DNA from 2 places in the Paraburkholderia sp. CNPSo 3076 genome. Region 2 is predicted to be linked to the other one. Evidence: predicted binding sites of a transcription regulator. Region 2 holds the regulator's gene; the other holds the start of a gene.
What was found. The regulator LexA, encoded in region 2, represses DNA repair genes until DNA is damaged. The targets are predictions, from matches to a motif close to ACTGTATNNNNATACAGT.

Region 1: M3A49_RS29810 (PA0069 family radical SAM protein) is a predicted target of LexA. The motif match lies at 2,369-2,386, and genes of this name have one in related genera.

The regions. Positions count from the first base shown of each region.
Region 1 is NZ_JAPMAL010000029.1:2,272-12,983, forward strand. Features, by position in the region: gene M3A49_RS29795 (acyl-CoA dehydrogenase) at 1-274, shown strand, start outside; gene M3A49_RS29800 (D-amino acid dehydrogenase) at 356-1,642, opposite strand; gene M3A49_RS29805 (Lrp/AsnC ligand binding domain-containing protein) at 1,820-2,308, shown strand; gene M3A49_RS29810 (PA0069 family radical SAM protein) at 2,438-3,586, shown strand; gene M3A49_RS29815 (NINE protein) at 3,602-4,075, opposite strand; gene M3A49_RS29820 (PQQ-dependent sugar dehydrogenase) at 4,229-5,308, opposite strand; gene rpsP (30S ribosomal protein S16) at 5,618-5,881, shown strand; gene rimM (ribosome maturation factor RimM) at 5,979-6,722, shown strand; gene trmD (tRNA (guanosine(37)-N1)-methyltransferase TrmD) at 6,790-7,557, shown strand; gene rplS (50S ribosomal protein L19) at 7,707-8,102, shown strand; gene M3A49_RS29845 (CoA pyrophosphatase) at 8,189-8,911, shown strand; gene M3A49_RS29850 (CobD/CbiB family protein) at 9,062-10,000, shown strand; gene M3A49_RS29855 (DUF2007 domain-containing protein) at 10,077-10,400, opposite strand; gene rsgA (ribosome small subunit-dependent GTPase A) at 10,425-10,712, opposite strand, start outside.
Region 2 is NZ_JAPMAL010000009.1:78,059-88,770, reverse strand. Features, by position in the region: gene M3A49_RS12430 (permease) at 1-590, shown strand, start outside; gene M3A49_RS12425 (hypothetical protein) at 695-1,117, shown strand; gene M3A49_RS12420 (ABC transporter permease) at 1,136-1,972, opposite strand; gene nodI (nodulation factor ABC transporter ATP-binding protein NodI) at 2,031-2,945, opposite strand; gene M3A49_RS12410 (universal stress protein) at 3,266-3,736, shown strand; gene M3A49_RS12405 (DUF2939 domain-containing protein) at 3,798-4,481, opposite strand; gene M3A49_RS12400 (hypothetical protein) at 4,578-4,955, opposite strand; gene lexA (transcriptional repressor LexA) at 5,043-5,693, opposite strand; gene M3A49_RS12390 (sulfate ABC transporter substrate-binding protein) at 5,986-7,044, shown strand; gene cysT (sulfate ABC transporter permease subunit CysT) at 7,170-8,069, shown strand; gene cysW (sulfate ABC transporter permease subunit CysW) at 8,066-9,034, shown strand; gene M3A49_RS12375 (sulfate/molybdate ABC transporter ATP-binding protein) at 9,037-10,095, shown strand; gene M3A49_RS12370 (CysB family HTH-type transcriptional regulator) at 10,157-10,712, shown strand, end outside.

The DNA.
Region 1 (10,712 bases), on a different contig from region 2:
CGCGAAGGCGAAAAGCGATCCGAACGCGGTGTTCGCGGGCAGCGTGCCGTATCTGAAGCTGGCGGGCATCGTGCTGGGCGGCTGGCAGATGGCGCGCGCCATGCTCGCCTCGCAGCGCCTCATGCAGGCGGACCCGAAGTTTCATGGCGCGAAGATCGCCACGGCGCAGTTCTTCGCGCAACACGTCTTGCCGCAGGCGGTGGCGCTCGAAGCGGCGATCGTCAGCGCAAACGGCAGCGAGGGCGTGCTGGCGCTGGCGGAGGATCAGTTCTGACGCCGCCGCGCGCCAACCTGAGCGAGAAATGAAACACGGCGCCCTGGAGGCGCCGTGTTCGTTCACGCAGCGTGACTGGCTTCAGGCATAAGCCGGGCGATGCGAGCCCTGCGTGTCGCCGAGATAGCGGTGCACCGAAAGATCGTCGGCGCGGATGGCAGGTTGCTTGCCCGAGATCAGGTCGGCGAGCAACTGGCCCGAGCCGCACGACATCGTCCAGCCGAGCGTGCCGTGACCCGTGTTCAGGAACAGGTTCGAGATCGGCGAGCGGCCGACGACCGGCGTGCCGTCCGGCGTCATCGGGCGCAGGCCGGTCCAGAAGGTGGCCTTCGTCGTATCGCCGCCGCCCGGGAACAGGTCGTTGACGCACATTTCGAGCGTTTCGCGGCGCGCTTGCTTGAGCGTCTTGTCGAAGCCGACGATCTCGGCCATGCCGCCCACGCGGATGCGGTCGTCAAAACGCGTGATCGCGATCTTGTAGGTTTCGTCGAGCACGGTCGAAATCGGCGCGGCACTCGCATTCACGATCGGCGCCGTGATCGAATAGCCCTTGAGCGGATAGACCGGAATCTTCATGAGGCCCGCGAGCATCTTCGTCGAGAAGGAGCCGAGTGCGACCACGAACGAATCAGCACGCACCAGCTCGCTGCCGCATTGCACGCCCGCGATACGCTCGCCCTGCATGGCGAGGCCGTCGATCGGCGTGTTGTAGCGGAATTTCACGCCCAGCTGTTCGGCCATCGCGGCAAGACGCGTGGTGAACATCTGGCAATCGCCGGTTTCGTCGCCCGGCAGACGCAGGCCGCCTGTGAGCTTGCCCGACACCGCGGCGAGCGCGGGTTCGGCGCGGCCGAGTTCGGCGGCGGTCAGCAGTTCGTATGGAACGTTCGCGTCTTCGAGCACGGCGATGTCCTTCGCCGCGCCTTCGAACTGCTGCTGCGTGCGGAACACCTGGAGCGTGCCGCCCGTGCGGCCTTCATACTGAATGCCCGTGTCGGCGCGCAGCGCCTGCAGGCAGTCGCGGCTGTATTCCGCGAGGCGCACCATGCGGCCCTTGTTAAGCGCGTAGCGTTCGGGCGTGCAGTTCTGCAGCATCTGCCACATCCACTGCAGCTGGAATTTGGTGCCGTCCAGACGAATGGCGAGCGGCGCGTGCTTCTCGAACATCCACTTGATCGCCTTGAGCGGGACGCCAGGCGCTGCCCACGGCGCGGCGTAGCCCGGCGAAATCTGGCCGGCGTTCGCAAAACTGGTTTCGAGTGCGGGACCGGCCTCGCGGTCGATCACCGTGACTTCGTGGCCCGCGCGGGCGAGATACCAGGCGCTGGCCACCCCGACCACACCACTGCCCAACACGACGACTCGCATAGCTGCTCCATATAGATTCGTTGAGCTACGCCGCGTTGCCGGGACCCTCGAAGCGGGTGTTGTGGCACCCATAGGGGAGAAGGCATGAAAATTCGGCTATAGCCAGTATTTGTAGCTATGCTATTGTTGTCCGTCCAGGTTTTGTTATCGTATTTTTCGGATTTTCGGGAAGAAATCATGAGAACGCAGCGCCAACCGGTCCGCGCGCTCGACCGGCTCGATCACCGCATCCTGAAACTGCTCCAGGAAGACGGCCGCATGGCCATGAAGGACCTCGCGGAGCAGGTCGGGCTCTCGGTCACGCCGTGCATCGAGCGGGTGAAGCGCATGGAGCGCGACGGCGTGATCACGGGCTACTTCGCACGCGTGAATCCCTCGGTGCTGGGCGCGGCGCTGCTCGTGTTCGTGGAGATCACGCTCGACCACAAGAGCGGCAACATGTTCGACCAGTTCCGCCGCGAGGTGCAGAAGATTCCCGAAGTGCTCGAATGCCATCTCGTCTCGGGCGACTTCGACTATCTCATCAAGGCGCGCATTGGCGAGATGGCCGACTACCGCAAGCTGCTCGGCGACATCCTGCTGCAACTGCCAGGCGCTGTGCAGTCGAAGAGCTACGTGGTGATGGAAGAGATCAAGGAGACGCTGACCATCGCCGTGGGTGAATGACCAGGGTCACTGTGGCGGCTGAAAGCGCCCCGTTTTTAGGACTCGACAACGCGGGTCGATACTGTATATTTATACAGTATCGACCCGCGTTTTTCCTGTCCGCGTTTACAAGCCCATTTCGCTCCAGCCGTGACCGACTCCCATCACCCCGATCCCGACGCCTGGTATCCCGTTGCGCCGCCCACGGCGCGCAAGGGGCGCGGTGCGGTCACGAACCTGCAGGGGCGCTACGAAGTCGACCAGCGCGAAGCGTTCGACGACGGCTGGCAACACGTGGACGGCGGCGGGGAAGACCATGGCGATGAACCCGGCGAGCCCAGGCTGCGCACCGAAGTCTTCGAAGAGCGCGCGAAAAGCATCCTCACGCGCAACCAGTCGCCGGACATTCCGTTCAACGTCTCGCTCAATCCTTACCGCGGCTGCGAGCACGGCTGCATCTATTGCTTCGCGCGGCCCACGCACAGCTATCTCGGCCTCTCGCCGGGGCTCGATTTCGAGAGCCGTATCTACGCCAAGGTCAATGCGGCGGAGTTGCTCGCGCGGGAAATCGCCAAGCCGTCGTACGAGCCCGAGCCGATCGCGCTGGGCGTGAACACCGACGCCTGGCAACCGGTGGAGCGCGACCTGCGCATCACGCGCCGCGTGGTCGAAGTGCTGGCCGAGCGGCAGCATCCGTTCGCGGCCATCACGAAATCCTCGCTGATCGAGCGCGATCTCGACTTGCTCGCGCCGATGGCCGCGCGCCAGCAATTCATGGCGGCGATCACGATCACCACACTCGACGCCGAGATCGCCCGCTCGCTCGAACCGCGTGCGGCGACACCCGCGCGGCGGCTGCGCACCATCCGCACGCTGGCCGAAGCCGGCGTGCCAGTGGGCGTGAGCATCGCACCGGTGATTCCGTTCGTGACCGAGCCCGACATGGAGCGCGTGCTCGAAGCCTGCGCCGAGGCCGGTGCGACAAGCGCGAGTTACATCGTGCTGCGCCTGCCATGGGAGGTCGCGCCGCTCTTCCAGGAGTGGCTGGCGGCGCACTTCCCGCAGCGCGCCGAGCGCGTGATGAGCCGCGTGCGCGACATGCGCGGCGGCAAGGACTACGAGTCGACGTTTTCGCAGCGCATGAAGGGCACGGGGCTGTGGGCCGACCTGCTCAAGCAGCGCTTTCACAATGCCGTGCGGCGCCTCGGGCTCAACGAGCGGCGCCACGGCATTCTGGACATGTCGGCGTTCGTGCAGTCGAAGACCGTGCGCGAGAAGCCGCAGCTCGACCTGTTCTGAGCCGTTACGCGCGATTTACTGCGAGAGCGCCTTTGCGGCCTCGACCTGCGACTCGAAGTACGTTTGAAACGAGAGCGCGAGTCCCGTCATCAGCAGGAACGCGCCAATCAGCAGCGAGAAGATCACGACGAAGATCACCGTCCAGCCCGAGCGGCTCGTGCGGCCTTGCTCCACGAACGCGGCGTTGAACTGAGCGTCCCATTTGGCGTCGGGGCGCAGCCCGTAGACGATCGCCGCGAGGAACGCCGAGAAGACCGACACCGCGCCGATCACGGCGAGCACCCAGCCGGGAATCGAGGCGCGTTCGGTTGCGACGAGCAGCATCACGCCAGGAATGCCGATGAGCGTGCCGACCAAATGCGCCCAGCCCCACACATCGCGCGGGCCGTACAGATAGAAGCGGTGCGCGCCGAGGCTGCCAAACAGGAAGGCGAGGGCGGCGGTGAGCGTCTTGGAGCGAAAGCGTGCGAGGTTCTTGTCGTTGGGCATGGGCTCGGGCGGAACGTGGACGTTTGGCCGTCATGGGCGCATCACGTCAAACGCACACGGGCCGCCGGGCATTGTATGCCGCACGCCGGGCTCGCAGCACAAGCGCACGCTTATGCCCGGCACCATGTCTGCAGCTTCAACGTGGCGGTCGCGTCACGGTTTCGTATAAGTCACGCGATAAATCGCGCCCGCATAGTCGTCGCTGACAAGGAGCGATCCGTCGGGCAGCGGCAGCACGTCGGCGGGGCGGCCCCATTGGGTCTCATCGGCGTTGAGCCAGCCCTGCGCGAACACTTCCTGGCGCGCGTTCGTGCCGTCCGGGTTGGCGCTCACGCGCACCACGCGATAGCCGACCTTCTTGCTGCGGTTCCACGAGCCGTGCTCGGCGATGAAAATGCTGTTCCTGTAGTCGGCCGGGAACATCGAACCGGTATAGAAGCGCATGCCGAGCGACGCCACGTGCGCGCCGAGTTTGAGGACCGGCGGCGTGAAGCCGCTGCACGGATGACCTGCGCCGAACTCGGGGTCGGCGACATTGCCGCCGTGACAATAGGGAAAGCCGAAGTCCTCGCCCACATGCGCAAGGCGGTTGAGCTTGTCGTCGGGGATGTCGTCGCCGAGCATGTCGCGGCCGTTGTCGGTGAACCAGAGGTCGTGCGTCTGCGGATGCCACGCGAAGCCGACCGTGTTGCGCACGCCGCGGGCGATGGTCTCGTAGTGCGAACCGTCGGGGTCCATGCGCCCGATCATCGCGAAATGCACGCGCTGCGGGTCGCTGGCCGGCAGGCAGACGTTGCACGGTGCACCTTGCGGCACGTAGAGCTTGCCGTCGGGGCCGAAGGCGATGAACTTCCAGCCGTGGTGGCGCTCAGTGGGCAGCGAATCCGTGACGACGACGGCTTTGGGCGGATCGTCGAGATGACGGTCGATGTCGCCGAGCCGCACGATCGACGACACCGCTGAGATATACAATGCGCCGTTGCGCCAGGCCACGCCCACCGGCATCGTCAGTCCCGAGGCCACGATGTGGCGCTTGATGGCCTTGCCGTCCTTGAGTTCGAGCGCGTAGACGTCACCGCCCATACTCCCTGCATACAGGAGGGTGCCGTTGCCCGACAGCGTCATTTCGCGTGCGCCGGGGACATCGGCGGAGAGCACCTCGATGTGAAAGCCCGGCGGCAGCTTGATGCGGTCGATGGGAAGCGCCGCGTGAGCGAACGGTGCCGCGAGCAGGGCGGCGGCAAAGGCGAGCCACGCCGCTGTGAAGTGTCTGGCCGACTCGCGAGACGCCGGAAAACGGGAGCTGTCACCCACGCCGCCGCTCCCACCGCGACACAGCCATTGCACGAGTCGTCTGAAAGTCGCCACAATTCGCTCCAGGGCCCGCCCACCGTGGGCATGAGCTGCAGTTTGACCGCCGTGTCTTGCCGCTCTTTCTGCGCGCCGGCGCGCAATTTCCCGTTAAGTGTTTGTTATGCCTCCGGTTTCGGGCTATAATCGCACGTTTCAGTAGTCCCGAACCCCGGTTTTCAAGGATTTAGTATGGTCATCATCCGTCTGGCACGCGGCGGCTCGAAGAAGCGCCCGTTCTACAACATCGTCGCAACCGACTCGCGCAACCGTCGCGACGGCCGTTTCATCGAGCGCGTGGGCTTCTACAACCCGGTCGCTTCGAAGGGTGAAACGCTGCGTATCGCTCAAGATCGCGTGACGTACTGGAAGGAAAACGGCGCGCAAATGTCGCCGGCCGTCGAGCGCCTCGTGAAGGAAGCGCAAAAGACCGCCGCCGCTGCGCCGGCTGCTTAAGTCTTTAAGCGTCTTTTCAGTCTGTTGTCTGTGTTTTACCCGCGTACGCGCTGCCTGATCTGCGTGTGCGATATCAAGCTGGTCGCAAGGGGTGCCGATGTCCGCGCATGACGCTAAATCTGCCGTAGAGGCGAACGACGCGTCGGAAAGCGGGGCGCCCGAAGCTGCGACCGGCAAGGCCGCGGCTCGCGGCGCGCCGTCGTTTGGTGCGTTCGTGCGCAAGCCTGCGCGCGAGAGTGCCGCGAAAGCTGCACCCGCAACCGGGAGCCTGCGCGCCGAAACCGAAGCGAGCTGGCCGGCCGACGCCGTTGAAGTCGGCGCCGTGATCGACGCCTATGGCCTCAAGGGCTGGCTGAAGATCGCGCCGCACGCGCAGGGCGGCCGCGCGCTGCTTTCCGCTAAACGCTGGTGGCTCCTCAAGGGCCGCGAGGGTCAGGCGCATCGCGAGCGTCATTCCGCGGTGCGCGTGAGCGCCAAGGTTCATGGTGACAGCGTCGTTGGCGAGCTTTCGGGCCTGGCCGACCGCGATGCCGCGCTGCTATTGCGCGGCGTACGCGTGTACGTGAGCCGGGCCGAATTCCCGGCGCCCGCAGCCGATGAATATTACTGGGTCGACCTGATCGGCCTCGATGTCGCCAGTGAGGCGGGCGTCGAGCTCGGCAAGGTCGCCGACCTGATCGACAATGGCGCGCAATCGGTGTTGCGTGTCACCTATGCGTCCACGGACAAGGATGGCAAGCCGGCCACCGGCGAGCGCCTGATCCCGTTTGTGGGTGTGTTCGTGAAGACGGTGGACCTGGCGGCGAAGCGTATCGTCGTCGACTGGGAAGCCGACTACTAGGCACCGCGGCAACGCTGTGGCAACCCCGCCGCGCGCCTTGATTCAACTTCGCTGAACGGAGAGAGCGATGCAGTTCGATGTCGTCACGCTCTTTCCCGAGATGTTCCGCGCGCTGACCGACTGGGGTATTACCAGCCGGGCGGCGAAGCAGCAGCGTTACACGTTGCGTACGTGGAATCCGCGTGATTTCACGACCGACAACTACCGTACGATCGACGACCGCCCTTACGGCGGCGGCCCCGGCATGGTCATGCTGGCGAGGCCGCTCGAAGCGGCGATCGACGCGGCGAAGGCCGCGCAGGCGCAAGCCGGCGTGAGCACCCCGCGGGTGCTGCTGATGTCGCCGCAAGGCAAGCCGCTCACGCACGAACGCGTCATGCAGTTCGCGCAGGAGCCGGGTCTCGTGATGTTGTGCGGCCGCTACGAAGCGATCGACCAGCGTCTCGTCGACCGCTGCGTGGACGAAGAAGTGAGCCTCGGCGACTTCGTGCTCTCGGGGGGCGAATTGCCCGCGATGGCCTTGATGGACGCCGTGGTGCGCAACCTGCCGGGCGTGCTGGGCGATGCGCTTTCGGCGGTGCAGGACAGCTTCGTCGACGGTTTGCTCGACTGTCCGCATTTCACGCGCCCCGAGGAATACGACGGCGTGCGCGTGCCCGATGTGCTGCTTGGCGGCCATCATGCGGAAATCGAGCAATGGCGTCGCCGCGAGGCGTTGCGCAACACGTGGAACAAGCGGCCCGATCTGATCGCGCGGGCCAGAAAGAACAAGATGTTGAGCCGGGCCGACGAGGCGTGGCTCGCTAGTCTCGCGAAGGGCTCGAACGAAGCGTAAGGCTTCGGGCGTGCGCGACAAGGGGCGCAAAAGGCGGTGCCGCTTCATGCGTGAACGGCGCCAGTTGTGAATCCATCCTCTATCGGGGCCGTAGTGCAGCAACCCTGCACAGGTACGAACGCCGACAAGATGGCATACGGAGTCAATCCATGAATCTGATTGAAAAACTCGAGCAGGAAGAAATCCAGCGCGTGCTGGGCGAGAAGACCATCCCCGAATTCGCTCCCGGCGATACGGTGATCGTCAACGTGAACGTGGTTGAAGGTAACCGCAAGCGCGTTCAGGCATACGAAGGCGTCGTGATCGCGAAGCGTAACCGCGGCCTGAACTCGTCGTTCATCGTGCGCAAGATCTCGTCGGGCGAAGGCGTCGAGCGTACATTCCAGACGTACTCGCCGCTGCTGGCCAGCATCGTGGTGAAGCGCCGCGGCGACGTGCGTCGCGCGAAGCTGTACTACCTGCGCAACCTGTCGGGCAAGAAGGCACGTATCAAGGAAAAGCTGGTGTCGAAAGACCGCGCAGCAGCTCCGGCCGACCAGGCGTAAAAGCTGTAAGAAAGAAGCACCCTCCGGGGTGCTTTTTTCTTTTTGGCCGCAAAATAATCTCGTGTACGTGTAATCCGAGACGCCCGTTGATCCGCCCAGTATTTGAACCCGAAAGCCTGCCCATCGAATCGACGGGCGCAAGCCTTCCGCAGATCGCTGCGGAGCGCCTGACCGCCGCCGGCTTGCGCACGCGCTTCGAGCAGCGCCTGCCGTGGGACCCCGAACCGCAGGAAGCTCGTCTGGCCGAGATGCGCGATCCGCGCGAGGCCGCCGTGCTCATGCCTATCGCCTTGCGCCCGGGCGGTTTGACCGTGCTGCTCACCCAGCGCGCCGACAACCTCAGCAATCACGCGGGCCAGGTGAGCTTTCCCGGCGGCAGCCGCGAACCTTCCGACCCCACGCCCATCGCCGCCGCGCTGCGCGAGGCGCACGAGGAAGTGAACCTCGACCCCGCGCGTGTCGAGGTGCTCGGCGCATTGCCCGAGTACCTCACTGGCACCGGCTTCAGGGTCACGCCCGTGGTCGGTCTCGTGCACGAGCCGTTCAGTCTCGCGGCGGACTCGCTCGAAGTGGCGAGCATCTTCGAGGTGCCGCTCAGCTTTCTCATGAACCCGGTGCATCACCAGGTGCGCGTGCTCCGTTGGGAAGGCGGCGAGCGGCGCTTTTACGCGATGCCGTATCCGGACCGCCATTCACCGGACCTCAACGTGCCCGAGCCCGTCGTCGCTTCCGGCGTCGGGTCCTCGCATTTCATCTGGGGGGCGACGGCGGGGATGCTGCGCAACTTCTACCGTTTCCTGCTCGCGTAACACGTCTGGCGGCGCGTGCAAGCGCCGCCGCGCACTGTTGCGAGTTTGCCGCCCGAATTGCCGGCGATGGTCAGGCACATCTGGCCCTGTGATATCGTTGCAACACTTTCATAAAACCCCTTTCGCAACCCGATCTGCACGGCGCGTCGCATGACCTTCTTTTCCGTATTGCTGGCTCTCGTCATCGAACAGGTGCGGGCGCTGTCGCCCAATAATCCGGTCATGGCGCTCGTGCGCCTCAATGCGGAATGGGCCGCTCACGGCTTCGACGCCGGCAAGCAGAAGCATGGGCTCATCGCCTGGCTCGTGGTCGTGCTGCCGTGGACGCTCGCCACGGCCCTCGTCTACTACGTGCTGTACCACATCAGCTTCGTGCTGGCGTTCCTGTGGAACGTGGTGGTCGTGTACTTCACGCTCGGCTTTCGGCAGTTCAGCCACTATTTCACCGACATCCATCTCGCGCTGAACAACGACGACGTGCCGCGCGCGCGTGAAATCCTCCACGAATGGACCGGCATCGACGCCGTGGACATGCCCGTGAGCGAGATCGTGCGCCACACGCTGATTCACGCGGTGATCGCGTCGCACCGGCACGTGTTCGGCGTGTTCTTCTGGTTTCTCGTGCCGATCGGGCCCGCGGGCGCCGTGCTGTACCGCATCGCCGAATATCTCGCGCGCGAGTGGGCGCGTCCCGACGAGGACCGTACCGAGGCGTTCTCGAACTTCGCACAGCATGTGTTTTTCGTGATTGACTGGGTGCCGGCGCGGCTCACGTCGCTGGGCTTTGCGATCGTCGGCAACTTCGAGGACGCGATCTACTCCTGGCGCAACCATACGAACCAGTGGCCCGACACCAACGAAGGCGTGCTGCTCGCCACCGGCAGCGGCGCGCTGGGCGCGCGGCTTTCGGGCCCGCTCGCCGAGCAGTCCAGCGTCGATGTGCTCGCGCAGCCGGGCGAGGGCGGTCCGTACACGGTTGGCGACGACTGCACGCCGCGCACGCTGCAGTCGGCCGTGGGCCTCGTGTGGCGCGCCGTGATCCTGTGGATGATCCTGCTGCTCATGCTGACGATCGCCGTCTGGCTCTGAGCGCCGCAGCGCTGAGCCGTTTAAATGCAAATGGGCCGATTCTAGCGGCCCATTTACGTTTGGGTCAGCAGCTACGTCACTCGTCGCGCACGTCGCGATCGCGTCCGCAATTCCAGCACACGGTGAACTGCGCTTCGAGCACCTCGCCGCAGCGCGCGCAACGCCACGTGGGCGAGCCCGGCGGCGGGCCGTTCACTGCTTCGTCGATCAAACGCCGGGCGAGCTTCTCGTCGCGCTCGTCCACGAGCCACAGTTCGGGCGCGCACTGCTCGGCCGGAATCTCGCCCATCGCGCCGCTCAGGTAGCGGTTATGCAGCTCGCACGGCACGCCCGCCGTCGCCAGGATGTTCATCCAGTGCTGGGCGATCAGCAGATTCGGCGCGCGCACGAGCTTGAGCATAGGGCGATGGGGGCAGGCGGCGCGTCAGCGCACGATCTGGCTGATCTCGTGCATGAGCTGCGCGTACAGCGCCTGGCGCTCGGGCGCGATGCGGCGGTCGTCGACGGCTTCCAGAATCGCGCAGCCCGGCTCGTGCAGGTGATGGCAGTTGTAGAAGCGGCAGTGCGCGAGCAGCGGACGGAACTCGGGGAACGCGCGCTCGAGCTTGCCTTCGGTGAGGTGATAGAGGCCGAACTCCTGGAAGCCCGGCGAGTCGATCAGCGCGCCGCCCTCGGGGAGCGTGTAGAGCCGCGTGAACGTCGTGGTGTGGCG
Region 2 (10,712 bases):
ATCCCGCCACGCTCGTGTTCATGGGCTTCGTGCTCGGCTGGCAGTGGAGTGCGCTGCGTCTCACGCTGGGCCTGCTGATGGTGTTCGGCCTCGGCTGGGTCTGCAACCGGCTCGTTACACCCGAGGAATCGCGTGCCGCCGACGACCGCCTCGCGCAACTCGCCCAGCAGCAGGCCGAAGGCGGCAACGTCTTCGTGCGCTGGGCGCGTATCTTCGCGCGCATGGCCGTGCGGCTGGTGCCGGAATACATCGTGCTGGTGCTGTTGCTCGGCGCCGCGCGAGCGTGGCTGTTCCCGCACATCGGCCCGGAAGTCACGAGCAGCCTTGGCTGGATCGTCACGTTCGCCGTGGTCGGCATGCTGTTCGTGATTCCCACGGCCGGCGAGGTCCCCATCATCCAGGCGATGCTCGCGCTCGGCATGGGCGTGGGGCCCGCGGGCGCGCTGCTGATGACGCTGCCGCCCGTGAGCGTGCCGTCGTTCGCGATGCTGGCGGGCTCGTTCCGGCCGCGCATGCTTGCCGTCGTGGGCACGACGGTGGTGTTCTTCGGCATCGCCGCCGGGCTAGCGGCGGTGGCCCTCGGCTTCTAGGGACGCCGGGACGAGGCAGGCGCCATGCGCTCAGCGTTGGCATTCTTGTAATACGCGGGCGGTTCGCCGTCCGCCACGGAGCGGGCCGCGGCCCGAAAACCAGCATGGCAAAGCAAAAAACCAATCCGAAACTCGAGCAGGCGCTCACGCGCGGCGATCTCGCCATTCGCCAGGCCAATTCGGCCCGCGCCACGGCGGTGCTGCGCGCGCTCGGCAAGATGATCGTCGAGGCTTCGGCCACCATCGGCGTCGAGGCGGATACCTCGATTCCCGACGGCGATCGCATTTACGACCCGGCCGACGGTCTCTGGCCGCAGTCGCTGCTGGTTTCGCTCGATGGCCCGGTGGAGGAGTCGGATCCCGAAGAGGTCCGCACGGTGCGTTTGCTCGCCCAGACCCAATCGACGATGTTCCGCGTGGAATGGCATCGCGCCGACGGCAAGGTCGGCCGCCAGGAAGGCGGCCCGTTCGCGACGGTCGCGTTCATTTCGGACGTCGATATTCCCTGGGGCGATGACGAGGACTGAACGCCGCGCGGTGCGCTTTCAGCGCATCATGCGCCGGCGGAACAGCACGGAAGCGATCGCGAACGGCACCACCACGTAGATCGCGAGCACCAGCAGGTGCAGGCCTGCCTGCTCGACAGGCCGGTCGAGCATGGCGGGGCGGATCAGCGCAACGGCATGCGCGAGCGGCAGCATCAACGTGATGTGTTGCGCGGCCGCGGGCAGTTGCGCAATCGGAAAGAACACGCCGGAGAGCAGCAGCATCGGCGTGAGCACGAGCGTCTGATAAAACATGAAGAAGTCGTAGGACGGCGCGAGCGCGGTGACGATCATGGCGCAGCTCGCGAACGCGAGGCCCGCGAGCGCGATCACGGGCAGCGCGAGCAGCATGGAAGGAAAGCTCGCGTAGCCGAGCAGGCCCGCCACCACCATGATCGCCAAGCCCGAGAGCATCGACTTGCTCGCGGCCCACATCACTTCGCCGAGCACGACGTCGCCGAGCGTGAGCGGCGTGTGCATGATCGCTTCCCACGTGCGCTGCACGTGCATGCGCGAGAAGCCCGAGTACATCGACTCGAAGCTCGCCGACATCATCACCGAAGACGACACCGTGCCCGCCGCGAGAAACGCGATGTACGAGACGCCGTCGACGTGCCCCACCATCAGCCCGAGCCCGAAGCCGAGACCGAACAGATAAATCATCGGATCGGCGAGATTGCCGAACATCGACGCGAGGGCGAGCTTGCGCCAGACCAGATAGTTGCGTCGCCACACGGCCATCCAGTGCGTGGCGTTCGAAGGCAGCGCAGCGCGCGGCTCGCGCACGCTCGCATGCTTGGGGCGCGAGGGCGTCGGGTTGTTGGTGCGTGTCTGCATGGTGTCCTTGGCGATTCGTCCGCCGCCGTCGATCTTGCCGCCGTTAATCTTGCCGCCGTCAATCCTGCATCTCGCGGCCCGTGAGCCGCAGGAACACGTCTTCGAGATTCGCGGGCCGGTGCAGGTAGCGCAAATCGGAACGATGGCGCAGCTTCGCATGAACGGGCGCGGGGTCGTCCACATAGCAGAACAGCGTCTCGCCGCTGATCTCCGTGCGCTTCGCATCGGCCGCGAGTTCGTCGCGCAACGCGACCGGGTCCGGTCCGTACACCTCGATCACATCGCAGCCGATTTCCGATTCGATCAGCGCCTTGGGCGCGCCCTCGGCGATCTTGCGGCCTTCCTCGATCACGCAGACGCGATTGCAAAGCCGTTCGGCCTCCTCCATGAAATGCGTGGTGAGCAGAATCGTCTTGCCGCGCGCGAGCAGCGAGCGTAGCCGCTCCCAGATCAGATGCCGCGCCTGCGGATCGAGGCCCGTGGTGGGCTCGTCCATCACGAGCACGTCGGGGTCGTTCACGAGCGCGCGCGCGAGGGTGAGACGACGGCGCATGCCGCCGGAGAGTTCGCCCACGCGTGCGTCGGCCTTGCTTTCGAGGCGCGCGAATTCGAGCAGCGGCGCGACGAGATCGCGCGTTTCACGCGCGGACAAGCCGAAGTAGCGGCCGAACACGAGCAGATTCTCGCGCACGGTGAAGTCGGGGTCGAGATTGTCGAACTGCGGCACCACCCCCACGCGCTGGCGGGCGTGGCGCGCACGCGCCGGCACCGGCTCGCCGCACAGGCTGATGCGCCCTGCATCGGGCGAAACGATGCCGAGCAGCATGCGCAGTGTCGTGGTTTTTCCCGCGCCGTTCGGACCGAGCAGTCCGAAGCACTCGCCGGGAAGAACGTCGAACGACAGGCCGTTGACGACCGCCCTGTCTCCGTAATGTTTGATGACCTGCTCGAATTCGATGGCGGGTGCGGGCATGGACCGGTTGAACGTGAGTCGAACGGGCATCGCGCGAGTCGATCGAAGCATCGAACGGAAAATCGCACGAAACAAGGCGGCCCATTTTAGTGCATTGCTGCCTGGCGGGTCAGGCCTCGCTTCGAGGCGGTTTGACGATGCGCGGGCAAATGCATGTCGCGGCAAGCATTCGCCAGTGCACAAGATGCGTGCGCCGTTCGGGGCGCATCTGGCGTTTTTCGATGCACACCTGGCGTTTTCCAGCCCTTGCGTGTGGAATTGCGGCGCACCATCATGAGAATCGCACAGCCTGCAAATCACGCGGGCGGGGAGAAGCGATCATGGCGAGCTATAAAAAAATTCTGCTCTGTTACGACGGCTCGCGCGAAGGCCGCAAGGCACTGCGCTGCGGCGCCGACCTTGCGCTCGATCTGCAGGCTGAGACGCACCTGCTCTCGGTCGTCGACATGCGTTCGACGATCGCCCAGAGCGCCGGCCTGCTGACCGACGTGGCCTGCGGCCGCTTCGAGGAAACGGCGCGCGAGATTCTTCAGGAAGGCGTGGACTGGCTAACCGAGCGTGGCGTGCGCGCCCAGGGGCACTTCGCGTTCGGTCATCCGATCGACGAAATCGCGAATCTGGCCAACGAGCTGAATGCGGACCTCGTGGTGGTGGGCCACCGTTGCCGCACGGGGCTCTCGCGCTGGTGGATGGGCGCGGGCAACACGCCGCTGCTCGACCGCGTATCGTGCAGCATTCTCGTGGCGTGTTCGTCGGCGGCTGAGGAAAAGAAGCAGCAAGCCGCCGCGTAAGGGATCAAGCAGGCCGGTTCGCGCAGAACCGGCCTGGCTCCGCTGTCACTTCCGAACTGTCTCAGTTCGAGACGTTTCCTTCGTTTAGCTCGACCGCCGAGAGCTTCCACGAGAAGAGCCCGTGACGCTGCAGGATGGCGGCGTAGTGCTCGCCCGTATTGCCGCGGTCCCACGTGAGCGCGAACTCATTGAGGCCGCGATAGCCGGCCGTGGTCACCGGCCGAGCCTCGGGCGCGGGGTTGCCGGATGCCGCCGGAGCAGGTGGCGCGGCGGGTGCGGGTGCCGATTGAGCTGGTTCTGCCGATTGCGTGGATGGCGCGCCGGATTCTGCTGGTGGCGGCGCGTGCGGCCGGTCGCCGGGCTTGCCCGTCGGCGGCATGCCATCGAGCAGGGCGGCCACGCCTTCCGGTGTGGCGTAGGCATCCACGAGCGGACTAATCAATGCCGCGCCAATCACGGCGCCGAGGATCAGCAGCGGATTGCTGCTGTGCTGCCCCTCGACGCGCCGCTGCAGCATCTCGCCAACCTGCTGTTTCAGGCTCAGGCGCAGTGCAGGGTAATCGACGTACTCGTTGAGCGCGACGGCGTCACGCGCGTCGGCGGCGGCTTTCATGTGTTTCACCGCGATATAGGGCGACGCATAGGCGTAGCCGATCGCGGCAACCACCATGGCGAGCGCAACCGTGATCGCGACCGGCTTTTTCCAGCCTTGGGTCTTACGCGGGGTCGAGAGAGATTCCGTCATCGGCATAGGGCAAATCGTTTAGACACGGTGTTGACCGCAAACCAGGCCAAACGATCCCGCCCGTAACCTCTTCTCACATTTGAGCAGCGTTGCGGCTTACTTCGCGAGTGCAGCCGGCAGGTCGCTGTGCTGCTCGGCGATGCAGCGGTCGATCGCGCGGCAAACCGCGTCAACCGTGCCGACGAGGATGAGCCGCGACGGACCCTGATAGACGCGCACGGGCGCGCGGCGCATGGGCTGTTCGGTGTTGAGCGTGCTGTTGAGCGACACGCGCGCAAACGCTGGCTGGGCCGAGGGCAGCACCGGCAGGTCGGCCGTGCTGGCCGCCACCATCTCTGGCGAGTCTTCGAAGAGCGAGCCGCTCAGTGCGGTAGCCGAATCGCGGACTTCGCGGACCGCGCACGAGGCGATACCACGGAGATGGCGAAGACGGCCGAATTGGCGGAAGGGCAGCAAGCGGGCAAGACGTTCCATGACTCTCTCCAGGTAGTGCGCAGAGGGTGCGCAAACAATGTGCAAACAATGTGCAAACAATGTGCAAACTGCGCGCAGACGGATTGCTCAGAATTCGGTGGGGCGGATCAGCCCAACCGCGATGCCTTCGAGCGCGAATTCCGCGCTGCCGGCCTCGACAAAAATATTGTCGTAATCGGGGTTCTCGGCGATCAGCTCGAGCCCGTTCGGACGGCGCTTCAGGCGCTTCACGGTGACGTCGTCGCCAAGACGCGCCACGATGATCTGGCCGTCTTTCGCTTCGGCCTTCTTCTGCACGGCGAGCAGGTCGCCGTCGAGGATGCCGGCGTCGCGCATGGAAAGGCCGCGCACCTTCAAGAGGTAGTCGGGGCGGCTCGAGAAGAGCGCCGGGTCGCACATGTAGTTCTGCGAGATGTGCTCCTGCGCGAGGATCGGGCTGCCCGCTGCGACACGGCCAACGAGCGGCAGCGAGAGCTGCATGATGCTCGCGTGCGGAAGCGTGAACTGATGCGGCAGGTCGTCGGGCCCCGGCATGAGGCGGATGCCGCGCGAGGCGCCCGCAGCCAGTTCGATCACGCCCTTGCGCGCCAGCGCGCGCAGATGCTCCTCCGCGGAGTTCGCCGAGCTGAAGCCGAGTTCCGCCGCGATCTCGGCGCGCGTGGGCGGGAAGCCCGTGCGCTCGATGGCCCGGCGAACCAGATCGAAAACCTGCTGCTGTCGTGCGGTGAGTTTGGTCATGGCGCCACTGTATGTTTGAACAGGTAACTGTATTTTTATACAGTACTCGCCACTTTTCAAGTGTTACTTGAAGTTCGTCGACTGAGCGTTGCCATCAGGCCGCTTTCCCGCGTTTGCGCGGATGAAACCGCGCTCCAGCAGCGACTTCCTCTGTCCTTACCACTTTTGCGTATTAAAAAATGAAAAAACATCATTTTTAATAATGTAAGCAGATCGCTAGACTGGCCTCCATCGTTCGCTGCACTTCACCAAGGGGCGCAAACGAGCACACACGAGAACGGAGAACAGATAGATGGGCACGACACATACGGGGCGCGCGGGCTGGCTGAAAACACTGGCGGCAAAACTGGTGATCGGCGTTGCGCCGCTCGTCGGCGTCGCGACGATGGCGGCCATGGCGCCGGTGGCTGCTCACGCGGATACATCGCTGCTCAATGTCTCCTACGATCCGACGCGCGAACTGTACCAGGACATCAACGAAGCCTTCATCAAGCAGTGGAAGGCGAAGACGGGCGAAACGCTCACCATCAAGCAGTCGCATGGCGGCTCGGGTGCACAGGCGCGCTCGGTGCTCGACGGCCTGCAAGCCGACGTCGTGACGCTCGCGCTGGCATGGGACATCGACGCGCTCGCCAACAAGGGCATCGTCGCGAAGGACTGGCAAAAGCGCCTGCCCGACAACGCGTCGCCGTACACGTCGACCATCGTGTTCCTCGTACGCAAGGGCAACCCGAAGCACATCAAGGACTGGGATGATCTGACCAAGCCGGGCGTCTCGATCGTCACGCCGAATCCGAAGACCTCGGGCGGCGCGCGCTGGAACTATCTCGCGGCGTGGGCGTATGCGCTGCACCAACCGGGCGGCAACGAGCAGAAGGCGAAGGACTTCGTCTCGAAGCTCTACAAGAACGCGGGCGTGCTCGACTCGGGCGCACGAGGCGCCACGACGAGCTTCGTGCAGCGCGGCATCGGCGATGTGCTGATTGCATGGGAGAACGAAGCATTTCTCTCGCTCAAGGAATTCGGTCCGGACAAGTTCGAGATCGTCGTGCCTTCGGTGAGCATTCTGGCTGAGCCGCCGGTGACGGTGGTGGACAAGGTGGTCGACAAGAAGGGCACGCGCAAGGAGGCCGAGGCCTACCTGCAGTTCCTCTATAGCGAAGAGGGTCAGGAGATCGCCGCGAAGAACTTCTACCGTCCGCGTTCGGACAAGGTCCCGGCGGCGCTCACGGCGAAGTTTCCGAAGCTCAAGCTCTACACGGTCGACGACACCTTCGGCGGCTGGCCCAACGCGCAGAAGACGCATTTCGCGGATGGCGGCGTGTTCGATTCGATCTATCAACCGCAGTAAAGCTGTCAAGCAGCAAGCGGTCCGCATAGCGACGTGACCGGATAACAACGAAGCGCGCCTACGGGCGCGCTTTTCGGCGCCGCTTTGAATACAGGAAGCGCGCAACCCATGTCTGGATGATGAGCATGACCACGTTTAGATTCCGCAAGCCTAGTGCGCTGCCCGGATTCGGCTTGACGCTTGGCATCACCGTGGCTTACCTGAGCCTCGTGGTGCTCATTCCGCTCGCCGCCACCTTTCTCAAGACGGCGACACTCGACTGGAACCAGTTCGTGCGCGCAGTGTGGTCGCCGCGCGTGATCGCGTCGTACCGGCTCACGTTCACCGCCGCGCTCGGCGCGGCGTTGATCAATGCCGTATTCGGCTTCCTGCTCGCATGGGTGCTGGTGCGCTATACGTTCCCGTTCAAACGGGTGATCGATGCGCTCGTCGATCTGCCGTTCGCGCTGCCGACTTCCGTGGCGGGCATTTCGCTCGCCGCCGTGTATGCGGGCAATGGCTGGATCGGCCAGTTCCTGCAGCCGCTCGGTCTCAAGATCGCCTTCACGCCGCTCGGCGTGCTCGTGGCGCTGACCTTCATCGGCTTGCCGTTCGTCGTGCGCACGGTGCAGCCGGTACTCGAGGACTTCGAGCGCGAACAGGAAGAGGCCGCCGCGTGCCTCGGCGCCTCGCGCTGGCTCACGTTCCGCCGTGTCGTGCTGCCCGCGGTACTGCCGGCGCTCCTCACCGGCTTCGCGCTCGCATTCGCGCGCGCGCTGGGCGAGTACGGCTCGGTCATCTTCATCGCTGGCAACGTGCCGATGAAGTCGGAGATCACGTCGCTGCTCATCATCACGAAGCTCGAACAATACGACTACGCGGGCGCAACGGCGCTCGCCGTGATGATGCTCTGCGTGTCGTTCGTCATGCTGCTCCTCATCAATTCACTCCAGTGGTATTTGCAACGCCGCACGAGCCGGGGTGTAACGGCCGGCAGCGCGCCGAATGCCGTGGTGGGCGCAACCGTCGCGGGAGGTGCGCAATGAGCCCGCTGCCGCAACAACGAAGCACGCGCCGGCCGGACCCGGTCACCGAAGCAGCGTGGGTGCGCTGGCTCCTGATCGGCATCGCGCTCGCGTTTCTCGCGCTGTTTCTCGTGGTGCCGCTCGTCGCCGTGTTCTGGCAGGCGCTGTCGAAGGGCATCGGCTTCTACTTCACGTCGCTCGTCGATCCCGACGCGCTCGCCGCGATCAAGCTCACGCTCATCACCGCGGCGATCGCGGTGCCGTTGAATCTGGCTTTCGGCCTCGCGGCTTCGTGGGCGATCGCGAAGTTCGAGTTTCGCGGCAAGGCGCTGCTCACCACGCTGATCGACCTGCCGTTTTCGGTTTCGCCCGTGATTTCGGGTCTCATTTACGTGCTGCTGTTCGGCGCGCAGGGCTGGCTCGGGCCGTGGCTCGAAGACCACAACGTGCAGATCATCTTCGCGGTGCCGGGCATCGTGCTCGCCACGATCTTCGTGACGTTCCCGTTCGTCGCACGCGAGCTGATTCCGCTGATGCAGGCGCAGGGCAACGACGAAGAAGAGGCCGCCCACGTGCTGGGCGCCTCGGGCTGGCAGATGTTTCGCCGCGTGACGCTGCCCAATATCCGCTGGGGTTTGCTGTACGGCGTGATTCTCTGCAACGCGCGCGCGATGGGCGAGTTCGGCGCGGTTTCGGTGGTGTCGGGCCATATTCGCGGCCAGACCGACACGATGCCGCTGCACGTCGAGATTCTTTACAACGAGTACAACTTCGCGGCGGCGTTTGCCGTGGCATCGCTGCTCGCGTTGCTCGCGCTCGTCACGCTCGGCCTGAAGCTGCTCGCGGAGCGCCGCCTTTCGTCGGAACTGCGCGGCGCGGATGAGATTCCCGCCTATGCGGGCCCGCAACCCGTGGCCGTGCAACATGTTTCACAACACGCAGCGCCTCGCGCCGTGCGCCAACCGATTCAAGTAGGGGAGCAGTAAACATGGGCATCACCGTCAGCAATCTGCACAAGCGCTTCGGCGACTTCACTGCCCTCGACAACGTCTCGCTCGACTTTCCGCCCGGCGAACTGGTTGCGCTGCTCGGACCTTCCGGTTGTGGCAAGACCACGCTGCTGCGCGTGATCGCGGGCCTCGAATACGCCGACGCGGGCCAGGTCGTGCTGCAAGGCCAGGACGTGGGTGAGGTGGGCGCGCGCGAGCGCCAGGTGGGCTTCGTGTTCCAGCATTACGCGTTGTTCCGCCACATGACGGTGTTCGAGAACGTGGCGTTCGGCCTGCGCGTGAAGCCGCGCAGCGAGCGGCCCTCGGAGGCCGTGATTCGCGAGAAGGTGCATGAGCTGCTCAAGCTCGTGCAGCTCGACTGGCTCGCGCAGCGCTATCCGTCCGAGCTTTCGGGCGGGCAGCGTCAGCGCATCGCGCTTGCGCGCGCGCTCGCCGTGGAGCCGAAGGTGCTGCTGCTCGACGAACCGTTCGGCGCGCTCGACGCCAAGGTGCGCAAGGAGCTGCGCTCGTGGCTGCGCCGCCTGCACGACGATCTGCACATCTCGACGATCTTCGTCACGCACGACCAGGAGGAAGCGCTCGAGGTGGCCGATCGCATCGTCGTGATGAATCATGGGCACGTGGAGCAGGTGGGCAGCCCGCAGGACGTCTATGATCATCCGCAGACCGCCTTTGTCTACGAATTCCTCGGCGCCGCGAACCGGCTGCGCGGCAGCGTGGATGCGCGCGGTTTCGTCGCCGAGGGCGCGGCGCAGCCGATCTCGGTGCACGCGAGCTTCGAAGGCCCGGCGCTCGCCTACGTGCGGCCGCACGACCTCGTGCTGCACCGCGAAGCGAGCGATCATCGCGACGGCATCGTGGTCGACGTGCGCCGCGTGGTGACGCTGGGCGGTTCGGTGCGCGTGGAGCTGGAAAGCCGCACGGGCGGCGCGCTCGAAGCCGAGCTCGACCGCGAGTCGTGGCGCGCGCTGGGCCTCGCAGTGGGCGAGGGCGTGACGGCGGTGCCGCGCGGGCTGCGCGTATTTCCGGCGCAATGAGCGTTACAGTGCTCACATCGAGAAAAACGAACAATCGGTCAGCAGTCCCGGAGAGAAGACCATGAATTTTCAGCAGTTGCGTTTCGTGCGCGAAGCCGTGCGGCAGAACATGAACCTGACCGAAGTGGCGAACGTGCTGTATACGTCGCAGTCGGGCGTCTCCAAGCAGATCAAGGATCTCGAAGACGAACTCGGCGTGGACATTTTCATTCGCCGCGGCAAGCGCCTGACCGGCCTCACGGAGCCGGGCAAGGCCGTGCATCAGCTGATCGAGCGCATGCTGCTCGACGCCGAGAACCTGCGCCGCGTGGCGCGCCAGTTCGCGGACCAGGACAGCGGTCACCTCGTGGTCGCGACGACGCACACGCAGGCGCGTTACGCGCTGCCGAAGGTCGTGCACCAGTTCCGCGAAGTGTTTCCGAAAGTCCACCTCGCGCTGCGCCAGGGCAATCCGCAGCAGATCGCGCAGATGATCATCAACGGCGAGGCCGACCTCGGCATCTCGACCGAGGCGCTCGACCGCTTCCCCGATATCGTCACGTTTCCGTGCTACTCGTGGCATCACGTGGTGGTCGTGCCGAAGACGCATCCGCTCGTGGGCCGCGAAAATCTCACGC